DNA from 4 places in the Streptomyces sp. NPDC023573 genome. Region 1 is predicted to be linked to each of the others. Evidence: riboswitches for the same ligand, from Rfam matches in the RefSeq annotation. Region 1 holds a riboswitch; each other region holds the start of a gene.
What was found. Region 1 has a riboswitch for cyclic di-AMP ahead of ACZ32T_RS34080 (M23 family metallopeptidase). Riboswitches for the same ligand answer to the same signal wherever they lie in the genome.
Positions count from the first base shown of each region.

Region 2: another riboswitch for cyclic di-AMP. It lies ahead of ACZ32T_RS29840 (transglycosylase SLT domain-containing protein); the one in region 1 lies ahead of ACZ32T_RS34080 (M23 family metallopeptidase).
Region 3: another riboswitch for cyclic di-AMP. It lies ahead of ACZ32T_RS27745 (transglycosylase family protein); the one in region 1 lies ahead of ACZ32T_RS34080 (M23 family metallopeptidase).
Region 4: another riboswitch for cyclic di-AMP. It lies ahead of ACZ32T_RS30440 (M23 family metallopeptidase); the one in region 1 lies ahead of ACZ32T_RS34080 (M23 family metallopeptidase).

Region 1 covers NZ_JBVHKB010000016.1:12,961-20,595, forward strand. The annotation lists gene ACZ32T_RS34055 (STM4014 family protein) at 1-625, shown strand, start outside; gene ACZ32T_RS34060 (STM4013/SEN3800 family hydrolase) at 729-1,541, shown strand; gene ACZ32T_RS34065 (STM4012 family radical SAM protein) at 1,538-2,905, shown strand; gene ACZ32T_RS34070 (STM4011 family radical SAM protein) at 2,938-3,855, shown strand; gene ACZ32T_RS34075 (SGNH/GDSL hydrolase family protein) at 3,878-4,705, opposite strand; gene ACZ32T_RS34080 (M23 family metallopeptidase) at 4,870-5,808, opposite strand; cyclic di-AMP (ydaO/yuaA leader) riboswitch at 5,811-5,971, opposite strand; gene ACZ32T_RS34085 (tyrosine-protein phosphatase) at 6,386-7,210, shown strand; gene ACZ32T_RS34090 (DUF6126 family protein) at 7,220-7,393, opposite strand; gene ACZ32T_RS34095 (helix-turn-helix domain-containing protein) at 7,461-7,635, opposite strand, start outside.
Region 2 covers NZ_JBVHKB010000011.1:35,221-42,855, reverse strand. The annotation lists gene ACZ32T_RS29860 (heavy metal translocating P-type ATPase) at 62-2,335, shown strand; gene ACZ32T_RS29855 (flavodoxin family protein) at 2,409-2,861, shown strand; gene ACZ32T_RS29850 (TOBE domain-containing protein) at 2,938-3,333, opposite strand; gene ACZ32T_RS29845 (hypothetical protein) at 3,351-3,581, opposite strand; cyclic di-AMP (ydaO/yuaA leader) riboswitch at 3,942-4,126, shown strand; gene ACZ32T_RS29840 (transglycosylase SLT domain-containing protein) at 4,129-4,995, shown strand; gene ACZ32T_RS29835 (hypothetical protein) at 5,222-5,827, shown strand; gene ACZ32T_RS29830 (SIS domain-containing protein) at 5,975-6,868, opposite strand; gene ACZ32T_RS29825 (MBL fold metallo-hydrolase) at 7,276-7,635, shown strand, end outside.
Region 3 covers NZ_JBVHKB010000009.1:271,611-279,245, forward strand. The annotation lists gene ACZ32T_RS27730 (nucleoside triphosphate pyrophosphohydrolase) at 1-923, shown strand, start outside; gene ACZ32T_RS27735 (cytochrome P450 family protein) at 920-2,215, shown strand; gene ACZ32T_RS27740 (transglycosylase family protein) at 2,321-3,301, shown strand; cyclic di-AMP (ydaO/yuaA leader) riboswitch at 3,592-3,763, shown strand; gene ACZ32T_RS27745 (transglycosylase family protein) at 3,764-4,462, shown strand; gene eno (phosphopyruvate hydratase) at 4,826-6,112, shown strand; gene ACZ32T_RS27755 (FtsB family cell division protein) at 6,207-6,677, shown strand; gene ACZ32T_RS27760 (DUF501 domain-containing protein) at 6,742-7,287, shown strand; gene ACZ32T_RS27765 (Ppx/GppA phosphatase family protein) at 7,337-7,635, shown strand, end outside.
Region 4 covers NZ_JBVHKB010000011.1:190,722-198,356, reverse strand. The annotation lists gene ACZ32T_RS30450 (M16 family metallopeptidase) at 1-680, shown strand, start outside; gene ACZ32T_RS30445 (M16 family metallopeptidase) at 707-2,089, shown strand; cyclic di-AMP (ydaO/yuaA leader) riboswitch at 2,281-2,447, shown strand; gene ACZ32T_RS30440 (M23 family metallopeptidase) at 2,461-3,252, shown strand; gene ACZ32T_RS30435 (GntR family transcriptional regulator) at 3,477-4,175, shown strand; gene ACZ32T_RS30430 (HPr family phosphocarrier protein) at 4,369-4,650, opposite strand; gene ACZ32T_RS30425 (bifunctional acetate--CoA ligase family protein/GNAT family N-acetyltransferase) at 4,816-7,635, shown strand, end outside.

The sequences.
Region 1 (7,635 bases):
GGCCACCTCCGTGGAGCGGGACGAGGAGGGCCGGCTGTTCAACTCGCTGCGGGTGCGTCGCTGCACGACGGAGCACGAGGTGGCGGCCCTCGTCGACACCCTGGCGCCTGACGGGCTGCACATCGAGCGCTGGCTGCCCAAGGCCTCCCAGCGGGGGCGGGCCGCCGACCTCCGGGTCGTGGTGGTCGCGGGACGGGCGACCCACGCGGTCGTCCGTACCAGCCGGTCCCCGATGACCAATCTGCATCTGGGCGGGGCCCGTGGCGATCTGGACCAGGTGCGGGCCGACGTCGAGTCGGCGGGCGGCAGTTGGAGCGCTGCTCTGGCCATGTGCGAGCGGGCAGCGGCCTGCTTCCCCGACACGCTGTGCGTGGGTGTCGATCTGCTGCCCACGGCCGGCTGGCGGCGCTTCGCCGTCGGCGAGGTGAACGCGTTCGGGGACCTCCTCCCCCGTCTGACCGGCCTTCCGGGCAGCGGTGCGGAGGGCCTGGACACGTACGGCGCGCAGATCGCCGCCGTACTGGAGACTTCCTCACGCGAGGACCGGGCGGGCGGCGACACCCGCAGGTCCGGCCCCGCGAGCAACGACCGAGCAAGGAACGACCGTGCCATCCACGCCCCCTGACCCCGCATCCCTCGATTCCCGGGCTCCGGCCCCCGCCCCGGCTCCGGCCCCCGCCCCGGCACCGGCCCCCGCCTCGGCCCCGGCTCCGGCTCCGGCTCCCGACATGAACGCGATCGTGGGCAGCCATGATCTCCTTCTCGTCACCCTGGACACCCTGCGGTTCGACGTGGCCGCAGAGCTGGCCGCGGCCGGACGCATCCCTCATCTCGCCCGGCATCTGCCCGGCGGTGTCTGGGAGAAGAGGCATGCACCGGGCAGTTTCACCTACGCCTCCCATCAGGCGATCTTCGCCGGTTTCCTGCCGACGCCCGCCGCGCCCGGCCCCCACCCGAGGCTGTTCGCCGCACGTTTCGCGGGCAGTGAGTCGACCGCGGACGGCACCTTCGTCCATGAGACCCCCGATCTGCTCTCCGGCCTGGCCGCCGTGGGCTACCGCACGGTGTGCGTCGGCGGCGTCGGCTTCTTCAACCGCCGGCCCCCACTGGGCTCGGTGCTGCCCGGCATGTTCCAGGAGAGCCACTGGGAGCCTGAGTTCGGTGTCGCGTCGCCGACGTCCTTCGAGTCGCAGGTCTCACGCGCCGAGCAGGTGGTCGCAGGCCTTCCGGCTGACCAGAGGCTGTTCCTCTTCGTGAACGTGTCGGCGCTGCACCAGCCCAACTGGTTCCACAAGCCCGGCGCCACCGCCGAGGCGGGTGACTCGATGGCCACGCACGCCGCGGCACTGGAGTACGTGGACCGGCACATCGGTCGCCTCTTCGCGGCGGCGAGCAGCCGGCGCCCGTGCTTCGCCATCGTCTGCTCCGACCACGGCACCGCATACGGCGAGGACGGCCACACCGGCCACCGGATCGGTCACGAAGCCGTATGGACCGTGCCCTATGCCCATTTCTTCCTCGAACCTGGGGCGTCCCGATGACCGTCACCGCACACAGCACCAGCCCCTACCTCAGCTATGTCTACGCCTACCCGCACAAGACGGCCTACCGCCCGCTCGGGGACCACCCCGCCGGGCGTCCGCGGATCGGCGAGCTCTGGGCGGCGGAGCGCAAGGACGCGCTCTCCCTCTACCTCCACATACCGTTCTGCGAGGTCCGCTGCGGCTTCTGCAATCTGTTCACCCGGATCGGTGCCCCCGAGGAGCTGACGACGCGCTACCTCGACGCGCTCGACCGGCAGGCCACCACGGTCAGGGACGCACTGGGCGACGAGGAGCCGGTGCGCTTCGCCGCAGCCGCGTTCGGCGGCGGCACTCCCACCTTCCTCACCGCCGGGGAGCTGGAGCGCCTCTGTGACATCGCGGAGAAGCGGATGGGCGCCGATCTGAGGGCGGTTCCCCTGTCGGTGGAGACCTCGCCGTCGACGGCGACCGCGGACCGGCTGTCCGTCCTGGCCGATCGGGGAACCACCCGGATCAGCATCGGTGTGCAGAGCTTCGTGGACGCCGAGGCCCGCGCCGCGGTCCGCCCGCAGCACCGCTCCGAGGTGGAGGCGGCTCTCGGCCGTATCCGCGATGCCCGGGTCCCGGTCCTCAACATCGACCTGATATACGGCATCGAGGGCCAGACCGAGGCCACTTGGCGCACCTCGCTGGACGCCGCCCTGGCCTGGCGCCCGGAGGAGCTCTATCTCTACCCGCTGTACGTGCGCCCGCTGACCGGGCTCGGGCGGCTGGGTGCCGGGGCCAAGGCACCTGCAGGCCCGGACACCGCCTGGGACGAACAGCGTCTGCGGCTGTACCGCGCGGGGCGCGACCATCTGCTGGCCCACGGCTACGAGCAGGTGTCGATGCGCATGTTCCGCCGCGCGGACGCGCCGCACGCGGGCCCCGACGAATACGCGTGCCAGACCGACGGCATGATCGGACTCGGCTGCGGGGCCCGCTCGTACACCTCCGCCCTGCACTACTCCTTCGACTACGCGGTGGAGATGCGGGAGATCCGGGGCATCATCGACGGCTTCACCACGACCGAGGACTTCTCCCGTGCGGAGGTCGGCCGGTACGTCGACGAGGGCGAGGCGCGCCGACGCCACCTGCTCCAGTCACTTCTCCAGGCCGAGGGCATGCGGCCCGCCGAGTACCGCGAGCGCTTCGGCACCGGTCCGTACGAGGACTTTCCCGCCGAGCTGGAGCTCTTCTCGGCGCGCGGATGGCTGGACGAGGCATCGGGCCCTGCGCTGCTGCGCCTCTCACCGGAGGGCCTGGCCCATTCCGACGCCGTGGGACCGGAGCTGTTCTCCCCGGCGGTACGGGCCGCGATGGCCGCGTACGAGGCGAAGTGAACCGGCCGATGAGCGACGCGCCCGCCGCCCCCATGGACCTGACGATCCTCTACCGGGGGCCGCTCGCCTCGTGCGACTACGACTGCCCCTACTGCCCGTTCGCCAAGCGGCGGGACAGCGGTGAACAGCTCAGGTCCGACCGTGCGGCCCTGGAGCGGTTCACCGGGTGGGCTTCCGCACAGACCGGTGACCGCCTGTCGGTGCTGTTCACCCCGTGGGGCGAGGGCCTGGTGCGGTCCTGGTACCGGAAGGCGCTCGTCGAGCTGTCGCGGCTGGAGCACATCGGCCGGGTCGCCATCCAGACCAACCTCAGCGGCCGTACCGGCTGGCTGGCCGGCGCGGACCGGGACAAGGTCGCCCTGTGGTGCACGTACCACCCGGGGCAGACGCCGTACGAGCGGTTTCTCGGCCGGTGCCGGGAGCTGACGGCGCTCGGTGTCCGCTACAGCGTGGGGATCGTCGGTCTCGACGAGCATCTGGAGGAGGCCGGAAGGCTGCGTTCCGCGCTGCCGCCCGAGGTGTATCTCTGGGTCAACGCAGCGGAGGGGCACACCTACACGGACGAACAGGCGGCCCGCTGGACGGCTCTGGATCCACTGTTCGCCTACAGCAGGCACCCGCACCGTTCGGCCGGTCTGCCCTGCCGGACCGGCGAGTCGGTGATCTCGGTGGACGGTGAGGGGACGGTGCGGCGCTGCCACTTCGTCCGTGCCGAGCTGGGCAACCTCTATGACGGCAGCTATCGGAGTGCGCTCCGCCCGCGCGCCTGCCCGCTCGGTGTGTGCGACTGTCACATCGGCTATGTGCACCTGGAGACACTGCCGTTGTACGACGTCTTCGCGGGCGGGGTACTGGAGCGGATACCCGCCCGTCCGGTGCGGGTGTCCGCATCGGACGGGCTCGTTCCGCCGGGGCCGGCCCGGCGTCCGCTCCCCCTGGCCGGCCTCTGAGGACGGGGCACCGGCCGAGCGGTCAGAGCGGCAGCAGGTCGGGGCGCTTGGCCTCGACGTGGTCGCCGGAGGATTCCCCGCGCAGTCGGCGCCCGATCCACGGGACGAGATATTCGCGTGCCCACTGGATGTCGTCGCGGCGGACCTCGAGCGCTCCGCGCTGGGCCTGCGGGGGCCACAGCTGGTCGGGGTCGGCCGGCACCTCCAGGCCGAGGACCTGGGCGGCCCGCAGCGCGACGCGGGTGTGCCCCTCCGCCGAGAGGTGCAGCCGGTCGCTGTCCCATGCCCGCCTGTCCTGCACGGACCGCAGGGACCACAGGTCCAGCACCGGGCAGTCGTAGCGGTCGGCGATGGACCGGACGTGGGCGGTGTACATGGCGATCTTGCCCCGCAGGTGCTTGAGCACGGGGATGCCCCGGGTGTCGAAGCCGGTGGTGACCATGACTGTGCCGACCGCCCGCGTCAGGTCGGCGACCGCACGCTCGAAGCGCTCTGCCACGTCGTCCGGGTCGGAGCCGGGACGGAGGATGTCGTTGCCGCCTGCGCAGAAGCTCACCAGGTCAGGTGCCAGCTGCTTGGCGCGGGGGACCTGTTCCTCGACGATCTGGTCGAGGAGCCGTCCGCGTACGGCGAGATTGGCGTACCGGAAGTTGCCGTGCGTGTCGTCCGCGGGGGCGACCGTCGCGCCGGGGACCGGGAGCTGGTCCGCGAGGAGCACCGCGAGCCGGTCGGCCCAGCCGACGAGCGTCCCGCCGGGGCCGGGGTCTCCGACGCCCTCGGTGAAGCTGTCGCCAATCGCTGCGTACGACCCGATGATGCCTCGTTGTTTGTTTCTCGAATCGTCTGCCACAAGGGCTTATCTTGCACCTTCGATTGTGACCTACGCGACCGTAATAAGGGGTTGACGGGTGGTGAGAAAGACCACCCGGTCAGTTTTTGGTAAAGCCGGAATAAGGAGAGGGGCGGTGCGCACGCGCGCACCGCCCCTCTCCTTCGGCCCTGGGCCGGCAGGTCTCAGATGGAGACGCCGTGCGAGCGCAGGTAGGCGATCGGGTCGACGTCGGAGCCGTAGCTCGGGCCGGTCCGGACCTCGAAGTGGAGGTGCGGGCCGGTGGAGTTGCCGGTGCTGCCGGAGAGGCCGATCTGCTGGCCGCCGGTGACGGTCTGGCCGGCCGAGACCTCGAGCGAGGAGAGGTGGGCGTACTGGGAGTACATGCCGTCGCTGTGCTGGATGACGACCTCGTTGCCGTACGAGCCGCTCCAGCCGGCGGAGACCACGGTGCCAGAGCCGATGGACCGGACGCTGGTGCCGGAGGCCGCCTGGAAGTCGGAGCCGGTGTGGTAGCCGCTGGACCAGCTGGCGCCCGAGGCGCGGTACTGGGTCGTGACGTTGGCGTTCTCGACCGGGGCGGCCCAGCCGGAGCCGGTGCTCTCCTGAGACGCGGAGGAATCGGCGGTCTTCGCCGCCGGAGCGGACGCCTCCTCGGCCGGGGCGGCCTTCTTCTCGGCCGGGGCAACCTTCTTCGGTGCCGACGGGACGGCCTTCTTCGGTGCCGACGGGGCGGACTTGGAGGGCGTGGTCCCGGCGGAGCCGGACGCCTTGGCGCCGAGGGTCAGCTTCATGCCCGGGAGGATCAGGCTGGGGTTCTCGCCGACGACATCGCGGTTGTCCTGGTACAGCTTCTGCCAGCCGCCCTTGATCTTCTGGTCGCCCGCGATCTTCGCCAGGTAGTCACCGGAGACCACCGAGTAGGTCTTCGGGGCGCTCTTCGCGGCGGCCGGGGCGCTGTGCGCGGCGGCGGACTTGGCGGCCGGTGCGGCCTGCTCGGCGGCGTGGGCGCCGGTGGCGCCGATCAGCGGGAGGGCGAGAACGGCGCCGCCGGTCCCTGCGGCGAGGACGCCTCGGGAGATCGGGCCGGTCTTCGTACGACGGTGCTTGCCTTTTGCGGGCATGGGATTTTCCTCTCCGGCGCCTGCGAGGTGAGCTGTCGGGTTCGGACTGGAGATGTCCGGCCGCGCGGTGCGCGACTTCACCCCGAGCCGTACCGGATCCCTCCGGCCGGCGGCTTACCTGGTTCCCCCGCTCCTGCCACACGTGAGTCGGTGCGGATTCCGGGCGGCGGCAGGATTAGGCGTTCCGTCCGGATTGACCGTGACCGTAAGCGAGCCGGGACGTCGCGAACAAGCTGCGGATTCCCGACCGGAATCCGTGCTTCATTTCCGGCACAGAATTCCCGTCACACTCCGTGGATTACGGATCTTGGCTTTCCGCACGGCGTCCGGAATACCCCCCGGAGCCTTCGCCACGCACCGTCACGGATATGATCCCGCTCACCCGCCCCGCCCATCTCCCGCGCAAGCAGGGCATGTTCTGCTAAATGCACCAATACGGACATGACGTAATCGCCGTCCTCCCCTGGAGACCAGGAGCACGGCGACCGGGAAGGTTGCCCGATGCAGCCATGTCGTATCGTCGCGGGCGTGCCCCCGTCGGCGAGCGGCGCCGACGCCCGACACTCCAGGAGCCCTTGTGACGCAGCTGCCAGAGGTCCCGCCGGCCGGCCCCGAGCCGACGGACGTCAGCCTGACCGGTGTCCGCAACTTCCGCGACGTCGGCGGGCTTCCGACCGTCGACGGCGGCACCGTGCGGTACGGCCGCCTCTACCGCAGCGGTCACCTCGCCCACGCCACGGAGGCCGACGCCGCCTTCCTCGCGGGCCTCGGCCTGCACACGGTCTTCGACTTCCGCAACGCGGCGGACCGCAAGCTCGACGGTCTCGACGTGGAGCTGCCCGGCGTCCGGAATGTCAGCATTCCCCTCTCCGACCCGGCGGACGGCGCCGAGTTCTGGCGGCTGGTGCGCGACGGGAACATCCAGCAGCTTCGCTCGATCCTGGCCGACGGCAAGGGGACGGGGCGGATGATCGCCTCGTACCGCTCGATCATCAAGGACCGCACCGCCGAACACAGCCGCGTGCTGCACGCGCTGGCCGAGGACAGCGTGCCGGCGCTGATGCACTGCGCGGCGGGCAAGGACCGGGCGGGCCTGTCGATCGCGGTCTCGCTGCTCGCGGTCGGCGTCGGGAAGGAGGCCATCGAGGCCGACTACCTCAAGTCGAACGACGCGCACCGCCGCTACAAGGTGCGCCGCAGCGACACCTCACCGGTGGGGATGTCCGAAGAGGTGATGGAACTGCTCAACCCACTCTTCGGCGCCCACGCCGAATACCTCGCCGCGGCGTTCGACACCATCGACGAGGTCTGGGGCAGCACGGACCGCTATCTCCTGGAAGGCCTGAAGATCAGCGACGGGACCCGCGCGAAGCTGCGTGAGCGCCTCGTCGAGGGACCGTGACGCCGGCCGTCAGCCTTTCCCTGCCACGGTGAAGAGAAGGAAGAGGAAGGCCGCGATGACGTGCCCGGCCACGAGGTAGGCGAAGAGACGGATCACGACACCGCGGGGCATCCGCCGCTCCTGGGTGTCCTTGCTCTTCGGCCTGCGCGGGGTGAGCGGGTCGTAATACTCCGAATCGGACATGACAGTCCTCTCTTCCGGCCGCTCGGGCCGGGCTGGCGAAGGGGGCGCGCGGTGGGGGTGTGCGGGATCAGAGCCGGTGGATCCCGCTGCCCATACACAGCTCGGCGGCCGGGCTCTGCAGGAGCGTGTGGACGAAGAGCAGTCGCGCCCCACCGGTGTCGGGAGCCGCGATCCGGTGCGGGGTGAGCGAGTCGAAGTGCGCGCTGTCCCCCGGATCGAGGTCGTGCACGGTCTCGCCGAGC
Region 2 (7,635 bases), on a different contig from region 1:
TGGCCGAGGTGGGGATACCCATGAGGGGTATAGTGGACACCGTTCGGACGAGGAGCAGTAAATGACTACAGCCACTCCCGGCGCCGACAGGGTCGAGCTCGCCATCGGCGGCATGACCTGTGCCTCGTGCGCGGCGCGGATCGAGAAGAAGCTCAACCGTATGGAGGGGGTCGAGGCCACGGTCAACTACGCCACGGAGAAGGCCAGAGTCGCCTTCGCCGAGGACATCTCGGTCGACGACCTGATCGCCATGGTCGAGGCCACCGGCTACACCGCCCAGCGCCCGGTCCCGCCCCTCCCCGAGCCCGGCGACTCCGGCGAGCCCGCCGCCGGCCGGGGCGAGGACGAGCGCGCCGACGGCGAACTGCGGTCCTTGCGCCAGCGGCTCGTCACCGCGGTGCTGCTCGCCGCGCCGGTCATCGCGATGGCCATGATCCCGGCCCTCCAGTTCGAGTACTGGCAGTGGCTCTCCCTCACGCTGGCCGCCCCGGTCGTCACCTACGCGGCCTGGCCCTTCCACCGCGCGGCCTGGACCAACGCCCGGCACGGTGCGGCCACCATGGACACCCTGATCTCGGTCGGTACGTCGGCGGCGTTCCTCTGGTCACTGTGGGCGCTCTTCTTCGGAACCGCCGGGATGCCGGGCATGACGCATCCATTCGAATTCACGATCAGCCGCGGCGACGGAGCGGGGAACATCTACCTGGAGGCCGCCGCCGGTGTCACGGCCTTCATCCTTGCCGGCCGGTATTTCGAGGCGCGCTCGAAGCGCAAGGCGGGCGCCGCTCTCAAGGCGCTCATGGAGTTGGGCGCCAGGGAAGTCACCGTGCTGCGCGAGGGCCGCGAGATCACCCTGCCCACGGCCGGTCTGCACGTGGGGGACCGCTTCCTGGTCCGCCCCGGCGAGAAGATCGCCACGGACGGGACCGTCGTCGAGGGGGCCTCCGCCGTCGACGTCTCGATGCTCACCGGCGAGTCGGTGCCCGTCGAGGTCTCCGTCGGTGACTCCGTCACCGGCGCGACGCTCAACGCCGGCGGCCGCCTGGTCGTCGAGGCCACCAGGGTCGGCGCCGACACCCAGCTGGCCCGGATGGCCACGCTCGTGGAAGAGGCCCAGAGCGGCAAGGCCTCCGCCCAGCGCCTGGCCGACAGGATCTCCGCGGTCTTCGTGCCCGTCGTCATCGGGCTGGCGCTCGCCACGCTCGGCTTCTGGCTCGGCTCGGGCGCCGGACTCACCGCGGCCTTCACGGCGGCCGTCTCCGTACTGATCATCGCCTGCCCCTGCGCACTGGGCCTGGCCACGCCCACCGCCCTGCTCGTCGGCACCGGCCGTGGGGCCCAGCTCGGCATCCTGATCAAGGGACCGGAGGTCCTGGAGAACACCCGCAGGGCCGACACGATCCTCCTCGACAAGACGGGCACCGTCACCACGGGCCGCATGACGCTGCTGAAGGTCCACGCGGCCGCCTCCACGGACGAGACCGAGGTGCTGCGCCTCGGAGGCGCACTGGAGCACTCCTCCGAACACCCGATCGCCCGGGCGGTCGCCGAGGGCGCCGCCGGGACCGTGGGCACGCTGCCCACGCCCGAGGACTTCGCGAACGTCCCCGGCCTCGGTGTGCAGGGCGTCGTCGAGGGCCACGCGGTCCTCGTCGGCCGGGAGAGGCTGCTGGCCGACTGGTCCATCGAGCTTCCCGAAGAGCTCAGGAAGGCCAAGGACCTGGCCGAGCAGGACGGGCGGACCGTGATCGCGGTGGCCTGGGACGGCGAGGCGCGTGCGGTCCTGGAGGTCGCCGACGCCGTCAAGGAGACCAGCGCCGAAGCGGTCCGGCGGCTGCGCGGCCTCGGGCTGACCCCCGTCCTGCTGACCGGCGACAACAAGGCGGTCGCCGCATCCGTCGCCGCCGAGGTCGGCATCGACGAGGTCATCGCCGAGGTGATGCCGCAGGACAAGGTCGAGGTCGTCAAGAGGCTCCAGGCGGAAGGACGCAGCGTCGCCATGGTCGGCGACGGGGTCAACGACGCGGCCGCGCTCGCCCAGGCCGACCTGGGCCTGTCCATGGGGACGGGCACGGACGCCGCCATCGAGGCCGGCGACCTGACTCTCGTACGCGGGGACCTGCGGGTGGCCGCCGACGCCATCCGGCTCTCCCGCCGGACGCTGGGCACCATCCGCTCGAACCTGTTCTGGGCCTTCGCCTACAACGTGGCGGCCCTCCCGCTCGCCGCCGCCGGCCTGCTCAACCCCATGATCGCCGGTGCTGCCATGGCGTTCTCGTCGGTCTTCGTCGTCGGCAACAGCCTCCGGCTGCGCGGCTTCCGCCCCGCCGGCTGAGAAGGAGCCACGCCCCGCCGCCCGCGCCCCTCGACAGGGGCGCGGGCGGCGGTGTGCGGGTAGGTTCGGGAGCGTGGCCACTCTGCTGATCGTGCATCACACGCCCTCGCCCAACTGTCAGGCGCTGTTCGAGGCGGTGGTCTCCGGCGCGACGACGGAGGACATCGAAGGGGTCCGGGTCGTGCGACGGGCGGCGCTCTCCGCCACGGCCTCCGATGTGCTCGCGGCCGACGGCTACCTGCTCGGTACCCCGGCGAACCTCGGGTACATGTCAGGGGCCCTGAAACACTTCTTCGACCAGGTCTACTACCCGTGCCTGGACGCGACGAAGGGCCGGCCCTTCGGCTACTACGTGCACGGCGGCAACGACGTCACCGGCGCCGTACGGGGCATCGAGACGATCACCACGGGCCTCGGATGGCGTCGCACGGCCGACGCCGTGACCGTCACCGGCGAGCCGGGCAAGGCCGACACGGAGGCGTGCTGGGAGCTGGGGGCGACCCTCGCCGCAGGGCTGATGGACTGACCGACTCCCGGCGCGCGCGCCTCCACGCTGTCGCACCGTCGGCGGGGACGGCCGCCACCCGGCGGCGGATGCCGCGTCAGGTGCGGTCGATGTGCACGCTGGTCGACTTCACTCGGGCCGTGGCCTGCATGCCGACCTCGAGTCCCAGTTCCTCCACTGCTTCCCGGGTCAGCAGCGAGACGAGGCGGTGCGGGCCGGCCTGGATCTCGACCTGGGCCGCCACGTCGCCCAGCTTCACCGCCGTGACGATGCCGGGGAAGGCGTTGCGCGCCGAGGTGTAGGGCACCTCCTCCTCGCCGGGGGTGGCCTGTCCGACCTCGATCGAGAACGCGGCCAGATCGCGGCCCTCGATGAGGCGGCGCCCGCCCTCGTCGCGATGCGTCGCGACGCGGCCGGCGTCCGCCCAGCGGCGGGCGGTGTCCGGGCTCACGCCGAGAAGACGTGCCGCCTGCCCGATGGTGTAGGTCTGCATGCGCTGCACCATATGTCTCAGCGCGGCTTCCAGGTGAGCTTGCCCCCGCCCACCCACCGGATGACGGCCGGGTCGTCGAGGTCGTGGACGGGAATGCCGGCCGCCGCCGCGGCGATCAGCACGTCCGTCATCGCCGTCGCGCTTCCGATCACCTCTCCGTCGATCTCCACGATCCGGAAGGGGGGATCCCCGGGCTGGACGGGCAGGACGGTGATCCGGGGTGCCGAGGCGAGAGGGCTTTCAGTCATAGGCGGATCGGTTCCACGCGGGCGCCCCCGGTATGCGTCTGGGTCCCAGCTGTGAGCCCTATGCCCGATTTGAAATAGTTTTTTGTAATTAATCCTGTAATCCATAAAAGGCCATTTCGTGCGACCTGGGGCCTTCGCGCGGGCGCAAATCGCCCGAATCGGACTCCGTGACCAGCGTCACCTCCGGGGCCCCGGACGCGGGGGCGTGGCAGTCGGTTCCCTTCTGCGCCAAGAGAAATGGCCGACGGGATGTGGGGTGGATTACATGAATTCCCGAGAATTGATCTTGCGAATGAATTGTGATCACCGTGCCAGGCTTGTTCCTTTCCCTATTTCTCGCCTACGGTCACCATCACTCCGGGCGGAACGCCGAATCCTGCCGCCGTCCGGTTACCCGACCACTTCTCGTACGGCAGGAGCGGGGGACCCAAGTAAGCGCCGATCCGGTTTCCGGAGCGGCTCGGGGTGAAGTCGCATTCGTGTGCGGCCGGGCATCTCCAGCCCGAACCCGACAGCTGACTTCGCAGGCGACGGAGAGGAATTCAGCATGCCCGAAAACGGTAAGCACCGTCGTTTCAGGACCAGTTCGTTCACCCGCGGCATCATCGCCGTGAGCACGGGCGGAGCCGCCCTGGCCCTCCCCGTGATCGGTGCGACCGGCGCCTTCGCGGCCCCGGCCCAGCCGGTCGCCGTGGAAAAGGCTGCGACGTCGACTGCCGCGTCCGGCAAGGGAATTGCCGCGCAGAAGTCCGAGTCCGCCACCTATTCCGTGATCTTGGGTGACACCCTTGCAAAGATCGCCCGCGAGCATTCCGTGGGCGGCGGCTGGAAGGCCCTGTACGAGGACAACGAGAAGGTTGTCGGCGGAAACCCGGACCTGATTCACCCCGGTCTGAAGCTGACCATCGGCGGCAAGGCCGAGAACAAGTCGGCGGACAAGGGTGAGAAGGCCGAATCCAAGGCCTCGGCCTCGTCCGACCGCGCCGCGGAGAGCGCCGACCGCGCCGACCGTTCGGAGCGCACGAGCACGCCCGTCGCCGCAGAGGGCGCACCCGCCGCAGAGGCCGCTCCGGCCGCCGAGCCGGTCTCGTACACGGACGACCTCGACGGCTGGATCAAGGAGTCGCTCGCCGTCATGGCCGAGCACGGTATCCCCGGCAGCTACGAGGGCATCCACCGCAACATCATCCGCGAGTCCGCGGGTGACCCCCAGGCCATCAACAACTGGGACATCAACGCCATCAACGGGGTCCCGTCCAAGGGTCTGCTCCAGGTCATCGACCCGACCTTCCAGGCCTACCACGTGCCCGGCACGTCGATGGACAGCTACGACCCGGTCGCCAACATCACGGCCGCGTGCAACTACGCCGCGGACCGGTACGGCTCCATCGACAACGTCTTCGGGGCCTACTGAGCCGTGCCGAGGCGGGACCGCTGACACACGGACCTGTGTGACAGGGGGACAGAAGTGACGGGTGGTGCGGGTTCGGCGGAACCCGCACCACCCGTCGTCCGTTTCCGGCGCCGGTCGGTCCGAAGGCCCCGCGCCGTCCGCGTCACGGCGGCCGAGGCGGCGCCGACAGGCCCGGTGGGGCACGGGTGACTGGTCTCGTACAGGTTCGTCGTCCATACTGCCCGCCGTGGAGCAGCGTATAGATTCGAAGACCAAGCCCGAGTTCGCCGCGGGGACAGACCCGGCGTACATCCCCGGCCTGACGGCCCCTGCCCCCGCGCGGACGGAGGCGGAGGCGGAGAAGGAGGAGACGGCGCCCCGGAAGGCCGAGAAGGCCGAGGAGACCCGGGAGACCGGGGCCGCGGACGCGCTCGGCGAGGAGGCCGTGGACGATGCCGCGGCCGCCCCCGACGACACCGCCGTGGACGCCGCGGCCTCGGACGGCGCGGCCGGGGACGGCGCCGCCCCGGCCGACGGAACGGCCCGGGAGGCCGGGACCGAGGGTGCCGTGGACGGCCCCGTCTTCGAGGTCAGCGACCGGCGCGGATCCATCAGAGTGGACGCGGACGGTGTCCGCTTCCGGCTCGACGACCAGGAGGCGGAGTTCGACTGGCCCGAGATCGGCGCGGTCGAGGTCAAGACCGGCCGCTTCGGGCGCCGGTTCACCGTGACGGTCCATCTGTCGAGCCGCCGGTGGTTCAACGCCGAGGTCGAGGCCGGGTCCCGGAGCGACCTCAAGGGGTGGACCGCGGAGCTCGACGAGGTGCTGGACGCCTACTTCGAAGAGGCCTGACCTCGTCGGGTACGCCTGTCACCGGGCCGGGCCACCGGCCCGGTGCTCAGTGCCGCTCGCCCGGACCATGCCGGACTCGCGTGCCGGCACCGCACTCGCGGCGCCGCCGTCGGCCGGCGGGGCTCCTTCCCGTGCCCCACGGGCACGTCAGGCTCCCGGAGCCGTGCCGAGCACCACCGACCGGGTCAGATGGCGCGGCAGGTCGGGGTCGAGGCCACGGGCCGCCGCGCGGGCGATCGCCAGCCGCTGGACCCGGACCAGGTCGGCCAGCGGGTCCAGTCCGCTCTCCACCCAGCGGGCCCCGGTCGCCTCGACCTGCTCCCGCAGCCCCTCCGGAGCGGTGCCGAACATCCAGGTCGCGGTCCCCGCCGTGGCGATGCTGATGGGGCCGTGGCGGTACTCCATCGCCGGATACGACTCCGTCCAGGACAGGGACGCCTCCTTCATCTTGAGCGCTGCCTCGTTGGCGATCCCCACCGTCCACCCCTGCCCCAGAAAGCTGAACTGGCCGCATTCCAGGAGGCCCTCGGGCAGCGGCTCCGCCAGCGCGGTCTCCGCGTCCCGTACGACGTCCTCGGTGTGCAGCCCGAGACGGGCGCGGAAGAGCGTCAGCGCGGTGGTCGCGAACCTCGTCTGCACCACGGACCGTTCGTCGGCGAAGTCGAGGACGACCACGTCGTCGGCCGCGTCCATCACCGGGGTCCGCGGGTCGGCGGTGACGGCGACGGTCCTGGTGGTGCCCCGCAGCCGTGTCAGCAGGCCGAGGACCTCCGTGGTCGTCCCCGACCGGGTCAGCGCGACGACCCGGTCGTACGAGCGCCCGAAGGGGAACTCCGAGGCGGCGAACGCGTCCGACTCGCCCTGCCCGGAATCCTCGCGGAGCGAGGCGTACGCCTGCGCCATGTAATACGACGTTCCGCAGCCGACGACGGCGATGCGTTCACCGGCGGCGGGCAGGGCCGTCTTCCGGTCGACGGCGACCTCCGCGGCGCGGCGCCAGCACTCGGGCTGGCCGGCTGTCTCGTTCTCGACATGCGACATATCCGCACTCCGCTTCCACTGCTGCTCGCACCTGGTGGGACGGGGGTGTGTGAAATCGACGCCCGCTTGTTTGATTCTGCATGTTACATGGGTCAATTGAGCAAGAACAAGCAAAGTGTTGACGCCGACGTCATGCGAGCAGGGTCGGTTTTCAGCCATGCTCGGTGGGTAGCCGACTCGATGCGGTTCTGTCGTGGCTGTGTGGGTATCCGTCGCGTGGCGCGAACTCCACGGCCGACATCCCGTACATCGGGCGGAAAAGCCCCCGGAGTGCGGCTCCTGGGCAACCCCCGGACGGTCGCCGGGTGGCGGCGGGTGGCTTCCCGGAGAGGCGATTTCACGTCATCCGGTCAGCGCGTTGGCCGAGTTCGAACACGCGGCCGGAATGTGGTCGGCATAATCAGCCCATGTCGATCACGGGGGACATCGTGGACCTCGGCAGAGGTCTGTACGCCTGGCTGCCGCCGGAGCGGGGCTGGGGCCTGGCCAACTGCGGTCTGCTCGTGTCGCCGCGCGGAGGGCTGTGGATCGACGCTCCCTACGACACGATGACGGCCGGTCAGTTCCTGGTGGAGAGCGAGAAACGGCTGCCCGACGGGGTGGGCGTCGACCGCGTGATCGTCACCCACGCCAACGGCGACCACTTCTGGGGCGCCGGGGTGCTCCCGGACGCGGAGATCATCGCGACCCGTGAGGCCCGGGAGCACATCCACTACGACCCCACCCCGCAGGAACAGCACGCCCTGGTGGCCGGAAGTGATCCCTCC
Region 3 (7,635 bases), on a different contig from region 1:
GGCCCGCCTGGCAGACGCTGCACGCGGCGGACCGCGTGCTGTGCGCCGAGTCCGGCCATCCGCAGCTGCCGTATCTGCGGGAGGCGGGCGTGGCCGTGGAACACACCGCCCCCTCGGCCGAGGAGCTGGTGGACGACTGCGCGGGCGGCCGGACCGTGGTGGTGCTGGTGGGTGGCGAGGGGAACCAGCCGCTCACCGACGGCCTCGCCCGGCTCGGCGGTTCGGGCCGGGTACAGATGCCGGACCTGGAGCTGCTGCCCGGTTCGTACGACCTGCCCGGCGCTCGGCTCCTGGACCTGGTCCAGGTCATGGACCGGATCCGGCGCGAATGCCCGTGGACCTCGCGGAAGACGCACGAGGGCCTCGCGAAGTACGCCATCGAGGAGGCGTACGAACTGGTCGAGGCCATCGAGGACGGCGACCGCGAGGAGCTGCGCGAGGAGCTCGGCGACGTACTGCTCCAGGTCGTCTTCCACGCCCGGATCGCGCAGGAGGACCCGGAGGAGCCGTTCGGCGTCGACGACGTCGCGGCCACGATCGTCGAGAAGCTGATCCACCGTCATCCGCATGTGTTCGGCGACGAGACCGCCGAGACCCCGGAGGACGTCCACGCGCACTGGCTCCGTACGAAGGCGATCGAGAAGCAGCGCGAGTCGGTCACCGACGGGGTGCCGCTCGGCCAGCCCGGTCTGGCGCTGGCCGCCAAGCTCGGCAGCAGGGCCCGCGCGGCGGGCCTCGACGCCGCGCTCCCCGAGGGCGACGGGATCGGCTACCGGCTGCTCGCCCTCGCCGTGCGCGCCGAACAGGAGGGCACCGACCCGGAGGCCGCCCTGCGGGCCGCCGCCCGCGCCTACCGGGACGCGATCCGAGCGGCGGAGGGCCTCGGGACGCCGGGGGCCGCTCCGGATAGCGTCGAGGAGTGAACGACAGCCCCGACACGCCCTCCGCGCCCGACGCAGCACCCGAACTCTTCACCTGGGAGTTCGCCACCGACCCGTACCCCGCCTACGCCTGGCTCCGCGAGCACAGCCCCGTGCACCGCACGAAGCTGCCCAGCGGTGTCGAGGCCTGGCTGGTGACCCGCTACGCCGACGCCCGGCAGGCGCTCGCCGACACCCGGCTCTCCAAGAACCCCGCACACCACGCGGGCTCCGCGAACGCCAAGGGCAAGACGGGCATCCCCGGGGAGCGCAAGGCGGAGCTGATGACGCACCTGCTCAACATCGACCCCCCGGACCACACCCGGCTGCGCCGGCTCGTGTCCAAGGCGTTCACTCCGCGCCGGGTCGCGGAGTTCGCGCCGCGCGTGCAGGAACTGACGGACCGCCTCATCGACACCTTCGTCGAGGAGGGACAGGCGGACCTCATCCATGACTTCGCGTTCCCTCTGCCGATCTACGCGATCTGTGACCTGCTGGGCGTGCCCCGGGAGGACCAGGACGACTTCCGCGACTGGGCGGGCATGATGATCAGGCACGGCGGCGGTCCGCGCGGCGGGGTGGCCAGGTCGGTCAAGAAGATGCGCGGCTATCTCGCCGAACTCATCCACCGCAAGAGGGAGGATCCCGGCGACGACCTGATCTCAGGACTGATCCGGGCGAGCGACCACGGCGAGCACCTCAGCGAGAACGAGGCCGCGGCGATGGCGTTCATCCTCTTGTTCGCCGGCTTCGAGACGACCGTGAACCTCATCGGCAACGGCACGTACGCCCTGTTGCGCAACCCGTCCCAGCGCGAGCGCCTGGAGCGTTCGCTGGCCGCCGGGGAGACGGACCTGCTCGCCACGGGCATCGAGGAGCTGCTGCGCTACGACGGCCCGGTGGAGCTCGCGACATGGCGTTACGCCACCGAACCCGTGGCGCTGGGAGGGCAGGAGATCGCGGCGGGGGACCCGGTGCTCGTCGTGCTGGCCGCCGCCGACCGGGACCCGGAGCGGTTCCAGGATGCGGACAGTCTGGATCTCGCGCGCAGTGACAATCAGCACCTCGGATACGGGCACGGCATCCACTACTGCCTGGGGGCGCCGCTGGCCCGGCTGGAGGGGCAGGTGGCGTTGGCGACACTGCTGAGGCGCCTTCCCGACCTGCGGCTTGCCGCGGAACCTGCCGATTTGCGCTGGCGCGGCGGGCTGATCATGCGCGGACTGCGCACACTTCCGGTCGAGTTCGATCCAGGGCGTCCGGCCGAAAAAGGTGACAGCCTGTCAACTCTGTGACTTTCACGTGATCTCCGCTGCATCGACTTGTGACACACGTTCGAGTAGGGCTAGGTTCACCGTTCGACTCACCCGTCACATGTCAGTCACACGGAAGGCAATCCCATGGGCTCCGCGACCGGCAGACACCGTCGCCCTCGCCAGGCACCCGCCATCGTCGTCGCCGCAGGCGTCACCGGATCGGCCATTGCCATCCCGCTGCTCAGCGCGGGCGGCGCTCAGGCCGCTGACGCGTCGACCTGGGACCGGGTCGCCGAGTGCGAGAGCGGCGGCATGTGGAGTGCCGACCTCGGCAACGGCCACTACGGCGGCCTGCAGCTCTCCGAGGACACCTGGTCGGCCTACGGCGGCACGGCGTACGCGCCGCGTGCCGACCTCGCCAGCCGCTCGCAGCAGATCGCGGTCGCGGAGAAGGTGCTGGACGACAAGGGGCCGCAGGCGTGGGCCAGCTGCTCGGTGATCTCCGGGCTCTCCCTGGACGAGGGGCTGCCCGGCGTCGACCCGGGCGGTGAGGAGTCCGCCGAGCCCTCCGCCGAGCCCACGGACTCCGCGACGCCGGCCGAGACGCCTTCCTCCGAGGCGACGGACCCGGCGGACGGCTCGGACGACGCCGCCGGCCCGGACGACTCCGAGGCGAAGGGCGAGGCGGCCCGCGACACGTCCGACGGCGCGGCGGGCAAGGGTGACAAGGGCGACGCGACGCCGCCCGCCAGTCCGTCCCCCGAGGCATCCGAAGCGTCCGGCGCCACGGAGGACGACGGGGCGAAGGGTGGCAAGCACCGCGGCACGCCGGCCCCCGAGGCGAGCACCGAGCCGCGCGAGGGCGACGGGCGCGAGTCCGGCCGCCACGCCTCGCGCGGTGAATCCGACGCGCGTCAGGGCGCGGAGGGGCCGTACACCGTGCGCGAGGGCGACAGCCTCTGGGCGATCGCCGACGCGCAGGAGCTCCCCGGCGGTTGGACGTCGCTCTACGCGGCCAACAAGGACGAGCTGGGCTCCGACCCGGATCTGATCCTCCCCGGCCAGACCCTCGACCTCGGGCAGGAAGCCCGGGGCGGCGAGGCGGAGACCGCCGCCGCCAACTGATCAAAAGCGTGAAAACACCCCGAAAGCGGGGGTAGTTCAGAGGCCTATGTCCACTTATGCGTAAGTGAGACATGGGTCTCTTTGCTTCAACTGGCGCGCCCGGTCCGTCCACTCCGTCCATATTGGCTCCGACCTGCGAAAACGGCCCTCACCATCGAGCCGTTACGGGCTGATTAGCCGTTATGTCCATCTTTGAATGTGGGGGTTGCGTGTGTTTACGGTCGGAGCCGCTCGCACCGCGGGCACCTTCGACCGTCACGCCGAATCCTGCCGTCGGCCGAAGGGGACCGACGCGTAAAGCGCCGTAGGCAGGAGCGGGGGACCCAGGTAAGCGCCGGACCCGGCCGTCGGAAGACGGGCGGAGGCCCGGCTAGGGGTGAAGTCGTCCGGGAGTGAGGACGGCCGGGCAACTCACAGGCCCGAACCCGACAGCTCACCTCGTAGGCGTCGGTGAGGAGAACCATGCTGCTTTCCAGCAAGGGCAAGCACCGTCGCCCGTCCAAGGCCGTCCGTGTCGCGACCCTGGCCGGTGTCGCCGGTGCCGCCGTCGCCGTACCGCTGATGGGCGCGACCGGCGCCTCCGCCGCCTCCGTCGACACCTGGGACGCCGTCGCCCAGTGCGAGTCGGGTGGCAACTGGTCCATCAACACCGGCAACGGCTACTACGGCGGCCTGCAGTTCTCGCAGTCCAGCTGGGCCGCCGCCGGCGGCACCCAGTACGCCTCCCGCGCCGACCTGGCCACCAAGGGCCAGCAGATAGCCGCGGCCGAGAAGCTCCTCGACCTCCAGGGCCCGGGTGCCTGGGCCTGTGCCGGCGCCGGCGGCCTGACGAACGACGGAGTGGACCCGGGCGTCGACACCGGCTCCGGCTCCGAGAAGAACGGCGACACGGCCCCGCAGGCCGCGCCGGAGCGCAAGGCCGAGCAGCCCACCACGCGCAGCGAGAAGCGTGAGGCCCCGGCCAAGACCGTCACCACCCCGACCGGCGAGAAGGTCGAGAAGGGTGACGGCGAGTACAAGGTGAAGTCCGGCGACACCCTCAGCAAGATCGCCGACGCCGAGAAGGTCAAGGGCGGCTGGCAGAAGCTGTTCGAGCTGAACGACGACATCGTCGACCAGGCCGACCTGATCTTCCCGGGTCAGCAGCTCCACCTGAAGTAGCCGGCGTCCGAGTGGCCGGCCCCCTGAAGCGGTTGGGCACTCGAGGTGGTCGTGATGAACCGGGGTCTTCCTCCTGCCCCGGAGTCCGGCCCGGCGCGCAGACCCCCCGCGCGCCGGGCCGGGGCTGTGTCCGGACCCCTGACGGGGCGCCGGCGCGGGCTCGCCGTAAGGGTGAGTGTTCAACTGTTGTGGTTACTCGTCAGTAGAATTCTGGAGCTTTGCCCGGAATGCAGGCCCTTGGGTCCTTTTTCGTCCCAGGGGACGGGCGGACGGCCGACGGAGCGCGCCGAGCCGGTTAGGCTCGTGGCGCAAGGCCACAGTGACCCTGCACAACCAGTGTCAGATCCCAGAAGGAGATGCCTCGTGCCGTCCATCGACGTCGTCGTAGCCAGGGAAATCCTCGACTCCCGGGGCAACCCCACGGTCGAGGTCGAGGTTGGCCTCGACGACGGCAGCACGGGACGTGCTGCTGTTCCGTCCGGCGCCTCCACCGGTGCGTTCGAGGCCATCGAGCTTCGCGACGGTGACCCCAACCGCTACCAGGGCAAGGGCGTCGAGAAGGCCGTCCTCGCCGTGATCGAGCAGATCGGCCCGGAGCTCGTCGGTTACGACGCCACCGAGCAGCGCCTCATCGACCAGGCGATGTTCGACCTGGACGCGACCGAGAACAAGGGCTCCCTCGGCGCCAACGCCATCCTCGGTGTCTCGCTGGCCGTGGCGCACGCCGCGTCCGAGGCCTCCGACCTCCCGCTGTTCCGCTACCTCGGCGGCCCGAACGCGCACCTGCTGCCCGTTCCGATGATGAACATCCTGAACGGCGGCTCGCACGCCGACTCCAACGTGGACATCCAGGAGTTCATGATCGCGCCGATCGGCGCCGAGTCCTTCTCCGAGGCCCTGCGCTGGGGCGCGGAGATCTACCACACGCTGAAGAAGGTCCTGAAGACCAAGGGCCTGTCCACCGGTCTCGGTGACGAGGGCGGCTTCGCCCCCAACCTCGAGTCCAACCGCGCCGCCCTCGACCTCATCCTGGAGGCCGTCAAGGAGGCCGGTTACGTCCCGGGACGCGACATCGCGCTCGCGCTCGACGTCGCCGCGTCGGAGTTCTACAAGGACGGCGTGTACGAGTTCGAGGGCAAGTCCCGCTCGGCCGCCGAGATGACCGAGTACTACGAGGAGCTCGTCTCCGCGTACCCGCTGGTCTCCATCGAGGACCCGCTGTACGAGGACGACTGGGCGGGCTGGAAGGTCATCACCGACAAGCTCGGCTCCAAGGTGCAGATCGTCGGTGACGACCTGTTCGTCACGAACCCCGAGCGCCTCGCCCGCGGCATCGAGGAGGGCTCGGCCAACGCCCTGCTCGTCAAGGTCAACCAGATCGGTTCGCTGACCGAGACCCTGGACGCCGTCGAGCTGGCCCAGCGCAACGGCTTCAAGTGCATGATGTCCCACCGCTCCGGTGAGACCGAGGACGTCACCATCGCCGACCTCGCCGTCGCCGTGAACTGCGGCCAGATCAAGACCGGTGCCCCGGCCCGCTCGGACCGCGTCGCCAAGTACAACCAGCTGCTGCGCATCGAGGAGATCCTCGACGACGCCGCGGTGTACGCCGGTCGTTCGGCGTTCCCGCGGTTCCGCTTCGAGGGCTGACAGCCCGAGTCCGGGGCACCAGCCTCCGTCCGTCCCCGCATCCGGTCCCGTACCGTGTGCGGGGACGGACGTGCGTAACGGGGAGGCGTGAGACATGGCCGGGAAGGACCGCGACCGGTTCTCCACCGCGACCAGGCTGCGGCTGCTCGGTGAGCAGACGGCGGCCCGCGTCTACCGGTCCCAGAACCGCCGCCAGGCCCGCCGCTCCAGGCTCACCGGGCGGGCCGCGTTCCTGGCGCTGATCGTCTGCTCCCTGGTGGTCGCCCTCGCGTATCCCATGCGGCAGTACATCTCCCAGCGCGACCAGATCGCCGATCAGGAGAGGCTCTCGCGGGAGGCGCGCGAGCGGACCGAGGAGCTGCGTGACGAGAAGGCGCGGCTCAAGGACGACGCGTACATCCGCCGTCTCGCACGCCAGCACCTGCACTACGTGCTGCCCGGCGAGACCGGTTATACGGTGGTCGACCCGGACGCGGCCGAGGTGCGCCGGGGGGAGCCGGGGGCGACGGGGCGGCCCTGGCACTCGAACCTCTGGGACGGCGTCGACAGCGCGGACCGCGAATGAGCGCCGGCCTCTCCCCGTGTACGTACCGATTCATACAGTCCGACCGATGACATTCAAGGCAGGCATGGACACGCCCCCTCCGCAGACCGAATCCACCACGCCCACCGATGTGGACATCGCCGCGTTCGAGCTCCAGCTCGGCCGGCCGCCGCGCGGGCTGCGCGCCATCGCGCACCGCTGCCCCTGCGGCAACCCGGACGTGGTCGAGACGCAGCCCCGTCTGGAGGACGGCACGCCGTTCCCGACGACGTATTACCTGACCTGTCCGCGTGCCGCGTCGGCGATCGGCACGCTGGAGGCCAACGGGGTCATGAAGGAGATGACCGAGCGGCTGACGACGGATCCGGAGCTGGCCGCCGCCTACCGGGCCGCGCACGAGGACTACATCGCGCGCCGTGACGCCATCGAGGTCCTGGAGGGCTTCCCGAGCGCGGGCGGCATGCCGGACCGGGTGAAGTGCCTGCACGTCCTGGTCGGCCACTCGCTGGCGGCGGGCCCCGGGGTCAACCCCTTGGGCGACGAGGCGATCGCGATGCTGCCGGAGTGGTGGGCGAAGGGGCCGTGCGTCACGCCGTGCGGCTCCGAAGACGCCGGACCCGACGTTTCCTGATGCGCCGCTTCCTGATCCTCCGCGGTACACGTACGACCACAGGAGCCCCATGACCCGCGTTGCCGCCATCGACTGCGGTACCAACTCCATCCGGCTGCTCGTCGCCGACGTGGACCCCGCCACCGGAGAGTTCACCGAGCTCGACCGCCGGATGAGGATCGTCCGGCTCGGCCAGGGCGTCGACCGGACCGGCCGGCTGGCTCCCGAGGCGCTGGAGCGCACCTTCGACGCCTGCCGCGAGTACGCGGCCGTGGTCAAGGAGCTCGGTGCCGAGCGGATCCGGTTCGTCGCCACGTCGGCCTCCCGCGACGCGGAGAACAGTGACACGTTCGTCCGCGGCGTCCGGGA
Region 4 (7,635 bases), on a different contig from region 1:
TCGGCTCCATCCCCTCGCACGACGGCAAGCAGCCCCCGCGCGACGGCACGCTGCCCGGCATCATCGGCGAGCAGCTGCGCGAAGTGGTCCAGGAAGAGGTCCCCGCGCGTGCGTTGATGGCCGCCTACCGGCTGCCGCACGACGGCACCCGCGAGTGTGACGCCGCGGACCTGGCCCTGACGGTGCTCGGCGGCGGTGAGTCGTCCCGCCTGCACAACCGGCTGGTGCGCCGTGACCGTACGGCGGTGGCCGCCGGATTCGGGCTGCTCAGGCTGGCCGGCGCGCCGTCGCTCGGCTGGCTGGACGTCAAGACGTCCGGGGGTGTCGAGGTGCCGCAGATCGAGGCGGCCGTCGACGAGGAGCTGGCCCGGTTCGCCGAGGAGGGCCCCACGCCGGAGGAGATGGAGCGCGCGCAGGCCCAGTTGGAGCGTGAGTGGCTCGACCGTCTCGGCACGGTCGCCGGCCGCGCGGACGAACTGTGCCGGTACGCCGTTTTGTTCGGCGACCCGCAGCTCGCCCTGACCGCGGTGGGCCGGGTGCTCGACGTGACGGCCGACGAGGTCAAGGCAGCCGCCCGGGCGCACCTGCGCCCCGACAACCGTGCGGTCCTGGTCTACGAGCCGGTCGAACCGGCCGACGAGACCGAGGGCACCGACGCGCCCGAGGGGGCCGACAAGTGACCGACGCCGCCGTGACTGGAGTAGCGATGGAGTACCACCCGCAGCCGACCGCCGGCGAGGCCAGGCCCTGGGCCTTCCCCGCGCCCGATCGCGGCGCCCTGCCCAACGGGCTGACCGTGCTGCGCTGCCACCGGCCCGGCCAGCAGGTCGTCGCCGTGGAGATCTTCCTCGACGCCCCGCTGGACGCCGAGCCCGAGGGCCTGGACGGTGTGGCCACGATCATGGCGCGCGCGCTGTCCGAGGGCACGGACAAACACTCCGCCGAGGAGTTCGCCGCCGAGCTGGAGCGCTGCGGCGCCACGCTGGACGCCCACGCGGACCACCCGGGTGTCCGCGTCTCCCTGGAGGTACCGGTCTCCCGGCTGGCCAAGGCCCTCGGCCTGGTCGCGGAGGCGCTGCGGGCCCCGGCCTTCGCGGAGGGCGAGATCGAGCGTCTGGTGGGCAACCGACTCGACGAGATCCCGCACGAGCAGGCCAACCCGGCCCGGCGCGCGGCCAAGCAGCTCTCCAAGGAGCTCTTCCCCGCCACCGCGCGGATGTCGCGCCCCCGCCAGGGCACCGAGGAGACGGTCCGGCGGATCGACGCCGCCGCCGTACGCGCGTTCTACGACGCCCATGTCCGCCCGTCCACGGCGACGGCGGTCGTCGTCGGCGACCTCACCGGCGTGGACCTGGACGCGCTGCTCTCCGAGACCGTCGGTGACTGGTCGGGCAATGCCGGCCAGGCCCGGCCCGTGCCCCCGATCACCGCGGACGACACCGGCCGTGTGGTCATCGTGGACCGTCCCGGAGCCGTGCAGACGCAGCTGCTGATCGGCCGGATCGGCGCCGACCGGCACGACAGCGTGTGGCCCGCCCAGGTCCTCGGCACGTACTGCCTGGGAGGCACTCTGACCTCCCGGCTGGACCGCGTGCTGCGCGAGGAGAAGGGCTACACCTACGGTGTCCGGGCCTTCGGACAGGTGCTGCGCTCGACGGCGCCCGGTTCCTCGTCCGGTGCGGCGGGCGCCGCGATGCTCGCCATCAGCGGCTCCGTCGACACCGAGTCCACCGGGCCCGCGCTGGACGACCTCTGGAAGGTCCTGCGCACCCTGGCGGCCGAGGGGCTCACCGACGCCGAGCGGGAGACCGCCGTGCAGAACCTCGTGGGCGTCGCCCCGCTCAAGTACGAGACGGCGGCCTCCGTCGCGGGCACCCTGGCCGACCAGGTGGAGCAGCACCTCCCGGACGACTACCAGGCGAAGCTGTACGCACGCCTGGCCGACACCGGCACGGTCGAGGCGACCGCCGCCGTGGTCAACGCGTTCCCGGTCGACCGGCTGGTCACCGTCCTGGTCGGGGACGCCGCTCAGATCAAGGAGCCCGTGGAGGCGCTCGGTATCGGTGAGGTGTCGGTCGTCAGCGGCTGACAGAACCGGACATGACGGACCCCGGCGGGTGCACTCCCGCCGGGGTTCTGTCATTTGTCCGTCTTGCGGAGAAGGTAGCGATTCGCCCTGTGGGATGTGCGACAAAAGGCCCTTTCCGTTTGGCGGGGGAAAGGCTCCCGATCTAGCGTCGGCGCGGCTGTCCGCCGGACGATTGCCGCGCCCGCGGCGCCGGACAGCCATCGCCGAGTCCCCGTCAGGCGCGAGCCTGGGGAGCCGGGGACCCACGAAGTCCCTGGGGTGAATCGGATCCCTGAACCTCGTTGAGGCCCAGGGGCCCGTAGGAGACCTTCCTGCTCCGAACCCGTCAGCTAACCCGGTAGGCGAGAAGGAAGGAAAGGACCAGCCCCTCCATGGCGTTCATCCGTGCCACCGGGAAGCACCGTGCCCCGAGCCGCCTGACGCGCAAGAGCGCCAAGGTCGCCGGCGTCGCCGCCCTGGCCACCACCGGCGTACTCGGTGCCACCGCCTCCCCGGCCCTCGCCGCGGACTCCGAGGTCACCGCGGGCAGTACCGGCCTGACACAGACGGTCGCTCTCGACACCACTCTCGCCGCCCAGATCGAGGCTCAGGCGAAGGCTCAGAAGCATCAGGCCGACGTCGCCGCGAAGGCCGCGGCCGAAGCGAAGGCCAAGGCGGAGGCGAAGGCCGAGGCCGAGCGCAAGGCGGAGGCCCGCGCCGAGGAGGCCCGCGAGGAGAAGGCGCGCGCCGCCCGCGCCGCCGAACGTGCCCGGCGGGGCGCCTTCCACCTTCCCGTCGCCGGTTCCCACGTCACCACCGGCTACAAGTCCGGTGGCACGCTCTGGTCCTCCGGCTCCCACTCCGGCGTGGACTTCCAGGCCGCTTCCGGCAGCTCGGTCGTAGCGGTCGGCGCCGGTACGGTCGTCGAGGCCGGCTGGGGCGGCGCCTACGGCAACAACATCGTGCTCAGGATGAAGGACGGCACGTACACCCAGTACGGTCACCTCTCCTCGATCGGCGTCTCCGTCGGCCAGAGCGTCGGCTCCGGCGAGCAGATCGGCCTCTCCGGGTCGACCGGCAACTCCACCGGGCCGCACCTGCACTTCGAGGCACGGACCACCCCCGAGTACGGCTCGGACATGGACCCCGTCGCCTACCTCCGCGCCCACGGCGTCCAGGTCTGATCCCGCTCCGCACCGCGATCTCCCGTCGAAGGCCCCGGCACCCGCCGGGGCCTTCGACGTGTCCCGGTGCCGGACGCGTGCCGAAGCCCCCGCGGAAGTGCTTCCAGGCCAAAAGATATCCATGGATTCCACCCCGCCATCGGAAATTCCGGCCGGTTGCAATAGAGTCACAGAACAGGCGTCGATCGGCCGCGTTTCGCGGGGATTAAGGCGGAGGTTCGGACATGCGCATTCCCGCGCATTCGGTATGCACGGCAATCCGTGACGACATCGTCTCCGGTGTCTTCGAGCGCGGCAGCCGCCTCACCGAAGAGGTGCTCGCGCGTCGCTACGGCGTCTCCCGCGTTCCCGTACGCGAGGCGCTGCGCACCCTGGAGTCCGAAGGCTTCGTCGTCACCCGCCGGCACGCGGGTGCCTGTGTCGCCGAGCCCACCGAGCAGGAGGCGGCCGACCTCCTGGAGATGCGCATGCTCCTGGAGCCCCTCGGGGCCGCACGCGCCGCCCAGCGCCGCACCGAGGCGCATCTCAAGGTGCTCCGCGGCCTGGTCAGGCTGGGCCAGGAGCGGGTGCGCCGGGGTGAGGGGGAGGATCTGCGCTCCCTGGGCGGCTGGTTCCACGAGACGCTGGCGCAGGCATCGGGGAGCCCCGCGCTGATCGCTCTGCTCACCCAGCTACGGCACAAGATCGCCTGGATGTACGCGGTCGAGCAGCCGGTCAGCCCCGCGAACTCATGGGCCGAGCACGGTGCTCTGGTCGACGCCGTGGCCCGCCGCGACCCGGAGCGTGCCAGGGTGCTCGCCACCCAGCACGCCGAGCGGGCGACAGCGGCCCACCGGCTGCGGCGCGCGCCGGGGCACACGCCCGGCCAGACCCGGGTGAGGACTTCGCAACACCCCGTAAACATCGCGGGAGTCCGTCATTAACAATTGCGCCGTATACAAAGAGGGTAATTATCGGAGGGCTTTCTTTCTGCTGCCCTGATCCGTGCTTTCCGGAGCGCTGTCGTCATTTTCCCGGAGTGCTGTCGCCCCGGTCCGGGAAACAGAAAAGCCGCGGCTCCCGGTCGGGGGTGCCGCGGCTTTCCGCAGAGAGAATTCCGGTGCGAAGTGGCCGGAATCAGACGGTCTCCGGGAGCTCCTCGAGCCCTTCGGCGACCAGCTTGGCCAGACGGTCCAGAGCGGCCTCGGCGTTGTCCGCCTCGGACGCGAGCACGATCTCCTCGCCGCCCTGGGCACCCAGACCGAGCACCGCGAGCATGGAGGCGGCGTTCACCGGGTTGCCGTCGGCCTTGGAGATCGTCACCGGGACGCCGGAGGCCGTGGCGGCACGGACGAAGATGGAAGCGGGGCGGGCGTGCAGGCCCTCGGCCCAACCGACGTTGACGCGGCGCTCAGCCATGGTTCTGCCCTTCACGTAACAATGGGTTGTCTAGACCAGTCTCGCACAGCGGTGCGCACCGCCGTGCCCGGCATCACCGCCGGCCGCCCTCCGTCCGCCGGCTCCCTCAGCGTGCCCTCGCCGCCAACCCGCCGCGACCGGTGTCGCGGGCCGTAGGCTTTGCCCATGGAGCCCACTCCGGAGCAGAGTCCGCATCACGCGTACCCCGATCACTGGGAGGCGGACGTGGTGCTCCGCGACGGTGGCACCGCGCGGATCAGGCCCATCACCACGGACGACGCCGGGCGGCTGGTCAGCTTCTACGAGCAGGTGTCCGACGAATCGAAGTACTACCGCTTCTTCGCCCCTTATCCGCGTCTCTCCGCGCGTGACGTGCACCGCTTCACCCATCACGACTACGTCGACCGGGTGGGGCTGGCCGTCACGATCGGCGGCGAGTTCATCGCCACCGTCCGCTTCGACCGGATCAACGAACAGGGCAGGCCCGCCTCGGCCCCCGCCGACGAGGCGGAGGTCGCCTTCCTCGTGCAGGACGCCCACCAGGGCCGCGGCGTGGCGTCCGCCCTCCTCGAACACATCGCGGCGGTGGCCAGGGAGCGGGGGATCCGCCGGTTCGCCGCAGAGGTGCTCCCCGCCAACAACAAGATGATCAAGGTGTTCCGGGACGCGGGCTTCACCCAGCAGCGCAGCTTCGAGGACGGCTCCGTCCACCTCACTCTCGATCTGGAGCCCACGGCCGAGTCCCTCGCCGTCCAGCGCGCCCGTGAGCAGCGAGCCGAGGCGCGCTCCGTGCAGCGCCTGTTGGCCCCCGGTTCCGTCGCGGTCATCGGTGTCGGCCGCACGCCCGGCGGTGTGGGCCGGACCGTGCTGCGCAACCTCCTGGGCTCGGGCTTCACCGGGCGCACGTACGCCGTGAACACCTCCTTCACCGCCGATACGGGAACGGTCGACGGGGTGCCCGCGCACCGGTCGGTGGGCGGGATCGGCGAGCAGGTCGATCTCGCGGTCGTCGCCGTTCCGGCCGGCCGGGTGCCCGAGGTCGTGGCCGACTGCGGCGAGAACGGCGTCCAGGGCCTCGTGGTCATCTCCGCCGGTTACGCCGAGCGGGGCACCGAAGGCCGGGAACGGCAGCGGGAACTCGTCCGGCAGGCACGCTCCTACGGCATGCGGATCATCGGCCCGAACGCCTTCGGCATCATCAACACCTCCGGCACGGTCCGCCTCAACGCCTCCCTCGCCCCCGAGTCGCCCGACGCCGGGCGCATCGGGCTCTTCACCCAGTCGGGCGCCATCGGCATCGCCGTCCTGTCCGGCCTCCACCGCAGGGGCGCGGGGCTGTCGGCCTTCATCTCCGCGGGCAACCGTGCCGATGTCTCCGGCAACGACTTCCTCCAGTACTGGTACGAGGACCAGGACACCGATGTCGCCCTGCTCTACCTCGAATCACTGGGCAACCCGCGCAAGTTCACCCGGCTCGCCCGCCGGACCGCCGCCGTGAAGCCGGTGGTCGTGGTGAAGGGCGCCCGGCACAGCGGATCCAATCCCCCGGGCCACGCCGTCCCCGTCAGCCGTATCCCCGACGCGACGGTCTCCGCGCTGATGCGTCAGGCGGGCGTCATCCGCGTCGACACCGTGACGGAGATGGTCGACGTCGGCCTCCTCCTTGCCGGCCAGCCCCTCCCGGACGGTCCCCGCGTGGCGATCCTGGGCAACTCCGAGTCGCTCGGCCTCCTCACCTACGACGCATGCATGGCGGAGGGGCTCCGCCCGCGCCCGCCCCGCGACCTCACCACGACGGCCGGCCCGCAGGACTTCCGTGACGCGCTGGCCGAGGCGCTCGCCGACCGGACCTGCGACGCCGTGATCGTGACCGCGATCCCCTGGGTGGGGGAGAACGGCGAGGCGGAGACCGGCGACGGCGAGGTCCTGGCGGCCGCCCTGCGCGAAGCGGCGGCCGACGGTCCCGCCAAGCCCGTGTCCGTGGTGCACGTGGAGATGGGCGGCCTGGCGCAGGCCCTCGCCGCCGCCACGAGCACGGCCGCGCCGCGCGAAACCGGGCGGCCGGCCGCCCCCGCGACAGCCCCGCCCCCGCCCGCCCCCGCTCCCCGGGCGGACGAGGCGGGCGCCCCGGCAACCGCTGCGGACGGCTCGTCCGCCGGGCGGATCCCCGCCTACCCCGCAGCGGAGCGAGCCGTCCGCGCGCTCGCCGAGGCGGTGAAGTACGCCCAGTGGCGGCGTCAGGCGGCCGCCCCCGGCAGGGTGCCCGAATTCCTGGACGACACCATCGACGAGCACGGGACCGCCGCGCTGATCGAGACGCTGCTCGGCCCGAGCCCCGACCCGCGCGGCCGCCCGCTGACCCATGACGAGGCCCGTGAGCTGCTCGCCCGCTACGGCGTCACCGTGCGGCCGGCGCTCCCCGCCCCCGACCCGGAGGCGGCCGTCGCCGCCGCCGGGAAGATCGGCTACCCGGTGGCCCTCAAGACCACCGCCCCCCATCTCAGGCATCGCGCCGACCTCGGTGGTGTCCGGCTCGATCTCGCCGGCGAGCACGCGCTGCGCCGGGCGTACGACGAACTGACCGACCTGCTGGGCACACCCGCCGAGCTGCGCCCCGTCGTCCAGGCCATGGCCCCCAGGGGTGTCGACACCGTGGTCAGGGCGTCCATCGACGCCGCCGCCGGTGCCGTGCTCTCCTTCGGCCTGGCCGGTGCGCCCTCCGAGCTGCTGGGCGACACGGCCCACCGCCTCGTCCCCGCCACCGACCGCGACGCGGCCGAGCTGATCCGCTCCATCAAGGCGGCTCCGGTGCTGTTCGGCTGGCGCGGCTCCGCGCCGGCGGACACCACGGCGCTCGAAGAGCTCCTCCTGCGGGTGTCCCGGCTGGTCGACGACCACCCCGAGGTGGTCTCGGTCGCCCTGGAACCCGTCGTCGTGGCCACCCACGGCCTGACGGTGCTCGGAGCGAGCGTCCGGCTCGCCCCG